DNA from 2 places in the Streptomyces sp. NPDC051105 genome. Region 1 is predicted to be linked to the other one. Evidence: riboswitches for the same ligand, from Rfam matches in the RefSeq annotation. Region 1 holds a riboswitch; the other holds the start of a gene.

The links. Region 1 has a riboswitch for cyclic di-AMP ahead of AB0N16_RS07235 (NlpC/P60 family protein). Riboswitches for the same ligand answer to the same signal wherever they lie in the genome.
Region 2: it holds a riboswitch for cyclic di-AMP, as region 1 does, so the genes downstream of both, AB0N16_RS18985 (peptidoglycan DD-metalloendopeptidase family protein) here and AB0N16_RS07235 (NlpC/P60 family protein) in region 1, are expected to answer to the same signal.

Annotation. Positions count from the first base shown of each region.
Region 1 is NZ_JBFBBR010000002.1:731,681-735,891, forward strand. Features, by position in the region: gene AB0N16_RS07230 (NAD-dependent epimerase/dehydratase family protein) at 1-253, shown strand, start outside; gene AB0N16_RS07235 (NlpC/P60 family protein) at 274-2,439, opposite strand; cyclic di-AMP (ydaO/yuaA leader) riboswitch at 2,448-2,622, opposite strand; gene AB0N16_RS07240 (DUF1996 domain-containing protein) at 3,031-4,211, shown strand, end outside.
Region 2 is NZ_JBFBBR010000007.1:72,614-76,824, forward strand. Features, by position in the region: gene AB0N16_RS18975 (TetR family transcriptional regulator C-terminal domain-containing protein) at 1-270, shown strand, start outside; gene AB0N16_RS18980 (SGNH/GDSL hydrolase family protein) at 316-1,101, opposite strand; gene AB0N16_RS18985 (peptidoglycan DD-metalloendopeptidase family protein) at 1,341-2,288, opposite strand; cyclic di-AMP (ydaO/yuaA leader) riboswitch at 2,293-2,453, opposite strand; gene AB0N16_RS18990 (alpha-galactosidase) at 2,762-4,211, opposite strand, start outside.

The sequences.
Region 1 (4,211 bases):
GTCCAGGATCATCCGCACCCGCCGTCCCTGGGATCCGCGGCTGCCGCGCACCGCGCTCCCGCACTGGCCGGTACGGATCCTCGGCCCGTCCTTCGGCCTCACCCAGGACTACATACGCAAGCACCTCGGCATCCGCTTCCGCGTCGACAACAGCCGGAGCGTCCATGAACTGGGCCTCACCTACCGGCCCGTCGAGGAGACCCTCCTGGACCACCACGAGAGCTGGCGCAAGCGGCGGCGGAGGAGGGTCTGACCCCGGCGGGGGGGGGGGTGTCAGGCCGGGCGGACCACCCGGTGGATCGCCGACTCCCCGGCGTTGTAGATCGACTCCTCGCGGATGGACGCCCCCGGGCTCGGCGCGTGGACCATCATGCCGTTGCCCGCGTAGACCCCGACGTGGCTGTCGTTGTCGAAGAAGAAGACCAGGTCACCCGGCTCGATGGCGGCCAGCGTCACCGGGGTGCCGGCGAAGGTCTGGTCCGGCGCGCTGCGCGGCAGCGACACACCGGCGGCGCGCCAGGCGGCCTGGGTGAGGCTGGAGCAGTCGTACGACTCCGGACCGGTCGCCCCCCAGACACAGGGCCGCCCGATCTGCGCCCGGGCGAACGCCAGCGCCTTCATGGCCTTGCCGGGCTCGGCCGCGACACCGGGCCTGAGCAAGGAACCGGTGTCGGTGAAGGTGCCGGGCGCGAAGGTGGCCGCGGCGGCGGCCGGAGGCGCGGTGGGGAGCGGGGCGGTGACCACGGGGGGCGCGGTCGGGACGGGGACGGTGACCACCGGGGGCGCGGCCGGGACAGGGGCGGCGGTGGGGAGCGGGTCCGGGGCGACCGGGGCTGCGGTGGCCATCGCCATCGGGGGCGCGGTCATCGCGGCGGGGGACGCCATCATCGCCCACGGAGGGTCCGTCACCGCCGTGGGTATCACCGCCGTGGGCGTCGGCGCCTGGGACGCGGGCATCGCCGGGGCGGTGGCGTAGGCGGCCGCCGCGGGCTGCGTTCCGGTGGCGTAGGCGCCCATGCCGGCGGCGGGCGCGCCGGGGAAGGCGCCGGTGCCGAAGTCGGCCGACGGCATGGCGGCGGGGGCGGACATGCCGTACCCGGCGGCGGGATAGCCGGTCTCCGCGGCGGCCGGCGGTGCGCTGACGTAGGCGGCGGTGGCGGCCGGCGCCGAACCCGGGAAGGAACCGGTGTCCATCGGGCCCGGCAGGGGCGCGGCGAACACGGCGGGTGCGGCGGTCGGGAAGGCGCCGGTGTCGGAAGGGGCCGCGGTCGGGAAGGCGCCCGTGTTCGTGGGGGCCGCGGTCGGGAAGGCGCCGGTGTCGTCCGGCATCGGGAACGTGCCGGTGGCGCCCGGGGTCATGACCCGGAAGGAACCGGTGTCGCCGGGACTCGCGGGCGGCGTGGCACCCGCGTCCATGGCGGTCACGGCCGGGAAGGTGCTTGTGGCGCCCGGGGTCATGACCCGGAAGGAACCGGTGTCGCCCGGACTCGCGGGCGGCGTGGCACCCGCGTCCATGGCGGTCACGGCCGGGAAGGTGCTTGTGGCGCCCGGGGTCATGATGCGGAAGCCACCCGTGTCCGCCGGGGACATGGGCTGGGCGGCGCCCGGGGTCATGACCCGGAAGGAGCCGGTGTCCGTCGCGGGCACCACCGGGATGGCACCCGTGTCCGTCACGGTCATCGCGGGGAAGGCGCCCGTACCGGTCAGGGCGTCGGTCCCGAAGGAGCCGGTGTCGCCGTACTGGCCGGGCATGCCGGCGGGGGCAGGCCACTGCTGCGCCGGGACCTGGGCCTCGGGCGTGGGCCAAGGGCTCTGAGCGGCGGGGGCCGGGGCGGGCGCGGCCGGTTCGAGCGCCGCGATCGCGCGCTGCCCGGTGCGCTGCGACAGCATCTCGCGCGCCTTGGCGATCTTCAGCTGACTCTTGGTCTTGGACGTGCCCGGGGTGGCACGCTGCGGCGCGGCGGGGGCCGGCGCCTTGGGCGCGCTCGACGGTCCCGGGGGCAGCGCCGCGGGGGACCCGGCCGTCAGTTCCAGCTTCGGACGCTCCGGCAGCTCCCGGACGACCTCGACGTCGCTGTTGGCGGACGACCCCGCGGGCAGCTCCGGCCGGGACGGGCCGGAGCCCTCCAACTGGCCCAGCAGGTCGGCGGCCATGGCGCTGACGGGTCGTCGCGGGCCGGGCCGGGCGGGCTGCCGGTCGGAGGGCAGTGCCGCCGGGACGCTCGGCCCCAGTCGCGATCGCGCGCCGTCGAACCACTCCCGGGCGATGTTGTCGAGGCCCGGGTCGTCACGCCGGGGCCGCTTGAACAGCGGGACACCGCGGGAGCGCGAGCCCCCGTTCATCGCACGTGTGGCGTTGAAGTTCCCGGTGGCGTTCTCGGCCTGGTCGTAGAGGCTGTCGATCCGCTGTCGAACCTCGTCACGGCTCTCGGGCGCCATGGGGGTCGTGCTCCTTCCGTGCTCCGCCTACCGAGTTAGCTGTCGGGTTCGGGCGGGTCGATCCGGAAGGCATGCCCTACGGCCCTTGCCCCTGAGGGCAGTTGACCGATTCACCCCAGTGGTTCGGTTGGGTCCCCGGCTCCGGAACGCCCCGTTGGGCACCGGATTAGGCGGAGGCCGCGCGGCCCGACGGGATTCGCCGGGGGGAGCCGAACGGCTTGGACGTCAACTTAGCCAACTTGTGTCACTCGTGTGAAGGTTGAAGTGCGTAATGTCCGATACGTAATTGTGATGTTCGTCGTAGCGTTCGAGATCCGGCCATACGTGACGGCATTTCGCCAGCACCCCGATCCTCGTCGTGCGGCCGTCGTGCGGCCGTCGGAGCAGTGCCGTCGGTTGCCTGAGGGGCCCGCTTTCTGTGAGGTCACCGTGAATTTCCGGGACTGTTGAACACGGTGGCGCCCTGCCGCGTATAGGGCGGGGGATTTCCATGTCCGGCCGACCACGACACGCAGGGGAACGACCTTGAGACCCAACAGGCGCAGACGCCCGACCGGTGCACAACGCGCGACCTTCGCAGCGGTCGCCCTGATGCTCGGCGGCGGAGTACTGGTCGGGGTGAACGTCTACGCCTCGGCCACCGAAGGCGGTTCGGACCAGTCCGGGCAGGCCGCCACCGCCCAGGTGCTGTCCGCGCCCACCGTCTACTGTCCCGACGTCGGCAGCCGGCTGACGGACGTGCCCGACGCGGCCCGGGCCGACGTCGACGGTGAACTCGCGCAGCTGGACCAGCAGATCGCGGCCGCCTACCAGCAGCTCAAGGAGTCGGCCGCGGAGATCGAGCAGAACCCTGGCCTCGCCGACCGGACGATCCTGGATCCGCTGAAGGAGAAGCGGTCCGAATCCCTCCAGCGCATCGCCGACGCCCTCGACCGCGAGGGCGACCGCCCCCAGGGTCTCGACGACCTCGCCGCCTGCACCCTGCGCTCCTCCGACCAGGGCGCCGGGCAGTCGACGGCGCCGCAGGACAGCGCCACGCCGAGCCAGAGTGCCAGTGCCAGTGCCAGTGCCAGTGCCAGTGCCGGTGCCGGCGTCGGCGGCCAGGGCGGCAACGGCCCCGTCGCCGCTGACTACGCCGACATCACCAGCGTCCAGCCCAATGTCACGACCCCGGCCGAGCAGCCCGGCGGCTCCACCGGCACCTTCGCCTCCAGTTGCGGTGTCAACGCGAACGGCCTGTTCAACTCGGACAACGTGATCGTCGCGCCCGGTGTCTCCAACGGCGCCCACCACTTCCACGACTACATCGGTAACCAGTCCAACAACGCCTTCGCCAGCGACGACGACCTCGCGAACGCCGACACGAGCTGTGCGGACCAGGGCGACAAGTCCACGTACTACTGGCCCGTGCTGCGGCTGCAGAACGGCAAGCAGGAGCGGGACGCCGACAAGCCGGGCGGCGGCACCGAGGGCAACGCCGGGCAGATCGTGACGGCGAAGGAGGTCACGCTGACCTTCGAGGGCAACCCGACCTCCAAGGTCACCGAGATGCCGCGGCTGCTGCGCATCATCACCGGTGACGCCAAGGCCTTCGTCAACGGCCCGGCCAACGCCAACGCCTCGTGGAGCTGCACCGGTTTCGAGGACCGGCAGCTCAAGGACAAGTACCCGCTCTGTCCTTCGGGCAGTGACGTCGTACGCACGTTCAAGTTCCAGAGCTGCTGGGACGGCCGGAACATCGACAGCGCCAACCACCGCACGCATGTGGCGTT
Region 2 (4,211 bases), on a different contig from region 1:
GTGGCCCTGCGCGAGCCCGCCCTGCGGGAGGTCACCAAGAAGCTGGACCAGCAGTGGAAGGCGGCGATCGCGGAGGTCATCGCCGAAGGGGTGGCCGCCGGCGAGTTCCGGTGCCCCGACCCCACGGCCGCGGCGCTGCGGCTGACCGCCCTGCTCGACGGGCTGGCCGTCCAGCTCACCTCGTATCCGGGCGCCCTGTCGCGTTCCAGGGCGCAGGAGTGGGTCGACGAGGCGCTGGCCCGCGAACTGGGGCTGCCCGACGAGCAGTAAGGAGCGGCTCACCAGGACGCCGCCCCTTACGTGTTCGTGCCGCCCTCAAGCCACGGACGCGATCCGCATCTTGATGTCGCCCGGGGAGAGCGCCCCCTTGGCCGTCACGTGGTCACCCGACGACTCGCCGCGCAGCCGTCGCCCGATCCACGGCACCAGGTGCTCACGGGCCCAGTGCACATCGTCGCGGCGGACCTCCAGGGTGCCGCGGGGCGGCAGTGGCGGCCACGGCTGGTCCGGGTCGGCCGGCACCTCGACGCCGAGCACCTGGCCGGCCCGCAGCGCCACGCGCGTGTGCCCCTCGGGAGACAGGTGCAGCCGGTCGCCGTCCCAGGCCCGCCGGTCCTGCACGGTCTTCAGGGACCACAGGTCGAGGACCGGGCAACCGTACCGGTCGGCGACGGCCCGGACATGCCCGTTGTAGGTGGCGATCTTGCCGCGCAGATGCTTGAGGACGGGCACGCCCCGGGTGTCGAACCCGGTGGTCACCAGAACCGTGCCGACGGCCTCGGTCAGTTGCGCCACGGCCCGCTCGAACCGCTCGGCCACCTCGTCGGGGTCGGTGCCGGGGCGGATGATGTCGTTGCCGCCGGCGCAGAAGGAGACCAGGTCCGGGGCGAGTTCCAGGGCCTGCGGCACCTGGTCCGCCACGACCTGGTCGAGCAGTTTCCCGCGCACCGCGAGGTTGGTGTACTCGAAGTCGCCCTCGGGCTGCCGGTCCGACAGCAGTACCGCGAACCGGTCCGCCCAGCCGACGAACGCCCCGTCGGGGCCGGGGTCGCCGACGCCCTCGGTGAAGCTGTCCCCCAGCGCCACGTACGACCCGATCACTGATGCATTGTCACTCTTCGAATCGTCTGCCACGACGGACCATGATTCACCTTCGACTGTGAGCTACGCGACCGTAATAAGGGGTTGACTAGCGGTGAGATAAGACACGCCTAAATACTCGACCAAGCCAGGAATAAGCCTCCGAACAGCGGCGTTGAGGCGTCGATCGCTCGAAGGCCGGACCCGGGCATCGGGGGTCCGGCCTTCGGAGTGCGTGTCAGATCAGTGGCGGTGCCGGATCAGCCGACGGGGACGCCCTTGGAGCGGAGGTAGCCGACCGGGTCGATGTCCGAACCGTAGTCGGGGGTGGTCCGGATCTCGAAGTGGAGGTGCGGGCCGGTCACGTTGCCGGTGGCACCGGAGAGGCCGACCTGCTGGCCCGCGGTCACGGTCTGGCCGACCGAGACGGAGAGTGCGGAGAGGTGGCCGTACTGCGCGTAGTAGCCGTCGGCGAGCCTGATGACGACCTGGTTGCCGTAGGCACCGCCCCAGCCCGCCGTGACGACCGTGCCCGCGCCGACGGCCTTGACCGGGGTGCCGGTCGGGACGACGAAGTCGACGCCGGTGTGGTAGCCGCTGGACCACATGCTGCCGGCCACGTGGTAGCCGGTGCCGACGGTGCCACCGGTGACCGGGAGGGTGAAACCGGAGGAGGTCGCCGTCGACGCGCCCGAGAAGGAGGCCGTGTTCGAGGACGAGGAGGAGGAGGGCACGGAGGACTGCGAGCCGGACCGGGCGTGCGACCGCGTCGCGGACCGGGAGCCCGAGCCCGAGGTGTCCGTCGTCGCGGCGTGGCGGCCGCCGAGCGTGAGCTTGAGACCGGGGTGGATCAGCGAGGGGTTGTCGCCGACGGCCTGCCGGTTGTCGGCGTAGAGCCGGTGCCAGCCGCCGTCGACGTTGTGTTCGCGGGCGATCTTCGACAGATAGTCGCCGGGCACCACCGTGTAGACGCGGTGCGCGGAATCACCGGTGCCGGTCTTCTGGGCGGCGGCCTTTCGCACCGCCGTCTGCTCGACGGTCGGCAACGACTGCGTGGCCTTTTCGGAAACGGACTGCGAGGTGACCGCGTGGGCGCCGGTGGCGCCCATGAGGGGCAGAGCCAGCGCGGCGCCACCGGTTCCGGCGACGGCCATCGAGCGGGTGAAACGCTGGGACTTGGGGCGGCGGTGCTTACCCTTCGCGGGCATGACGCATTCCTCTCCGGCGCCTGCGAGGTGAGCTGTCGGGTTCGGGCTGGAGCTGCCCGGCCACGCGGGAAGACGTGGCTACACCCCTAGCCGTCCCGGGAACCGGAACAGGCGGTCATACCTGGTGGGTCCCCCGCTCCTGCCGGGCACGGGTGAGTGTGTGTGGGGACTCCGGACGGCGGCAGGATTCGGCGTTCCGTCCGGATGCGTGGCGAACGTAAGCGAGTAAGACGCGCGTGAACAAGCGTGAGGTTCCGTCTGTCCGAGTTTCGCTTGATCCGTTACGGGAATTCCCGGTCACCCTCCGTGAATTCCCGCCTTCCGCACTTTTCCAATTCCCTTGAAAATCGCCGGAATTACGTGAACATGACGCGCGACGGACGGTCACGAATATGACGCTCCTCACGCACGTCACGCCACGTCACCTTATTCCAGACCGAGTTGCAATGAAGGCACCAAATCGGTCAGAAGGCTCAGATGCGACGCAGCCGGAGAACCGTCGCATCCAGGTCACCGCGCAGCTCGGCGCGGAGGCCGTGGTGCAACAGAACGGCACCTCGATGTACTTCGCCCGTTTCACGGCATTCGTACGACGCTGCCGGGTCGAGACCCTGCAAGCGCAGCGCCGGCATCGGCGCGCCGTAGCTCTGCGCCTGGAGCCACGCGAGGACCACGGTCTCGTCGCCGAGCGTGTACTGCACCGCACTGAGCCCGCCGGTCGGCGGCCGCAGCCGGAACTGGTCACCGCGCTGCACCAGGGGCCGGATGTCCTTGTAGAGCTCCACCCAGCGACCGGCCTCGGCCAGCTCCTCCTCGGTCCACTGCGAGAGGTCGCCACCGACCCCGAGCGCCCCGGCCATGGAGCTGATGAACCGGAAACGCAAGCTGCTGACCCGGCCGTTGAGCTGGTGGTTCGGGCTGTCCGTGACCCAGGCGGACATCACCCGGGCGGGGTGGATCTGGCTGAAGCCGTGCTGGATGGCGAGCCGGTCCAGCGGGTCGGTGTTGTCGGAGGTCCACACCTCGTCGGTACGGCTCATGATGCCGAGGTCGATCCGGCCGCCACCGCCGGAACAGGACTCGATGGCGACGTTCGGGTGGGCCGCCCGAATCCGGTCGAGCAGCGCGTACAGCCCACGGACGTGGTCGACCCACAGCCGCTGCGGATACGGCTCGCCGGGCCAGCCCGCGTCGGTGAAACAGCGGTTGAAGTCCCACTTGACGTAGTCGATCGGGGCGCTGGACAGCAGGGTGTCGAGCTGCTCCCAGAGGTACTCCTGGACATCCTCGCGGGCGAGGTTGAGGACGAGCTGATTGCGCAGTTCCGTCCGCTTTCGCCCCTGCTGGTACTGCACCCAGTCGGGGTGCGCGCGGTACAGGTCGCTGTCCGCGTTGACCATCTCGGGCTCGACCCAGATGCCGAACTGCATGCCGAGGGCGTGCACGTAGTCGGCGAGGGGCTTGAGTCCCTTGGGGAAGCGGTCCGGGTTGGGCGTCCAGTCGCCGAGGCCGGCGCGGTCGCTGGTGCGGGCGCCGAACCAGCCGTCGTCGACCACGAACAGCTCGACGCCGATCGCGGCGGCCCGGCGGGCGAGGGTGGCCTGCTGCTCCTCGGAGATGTCGAAGGTGGTGGCCTCCCAGGAGTTGAAGAGCACCGGCCGGTCCCGGTCGGCGTCGGGGATGACGTACGCCCGCTGGTAGGCGTGCCAGGCACGGCTCGCCCCGCCGAAGCCGCCGTCGGTCCACAGGCCCGCGAAGACCGGGCTGGTGTACGACTCACCCTCGGCCAGCATCAGCAGGCCCGAGTCGTCGTAGCCGGCGCCGCCGGTGATCTGCACGCGCGCGTCGGGGAGTTGGGCGACGGCGATCCGCCAGGAGCCGGACCAGCCGAGGGCACAGCCCCAGACCTCGCCGCGCTCCTCG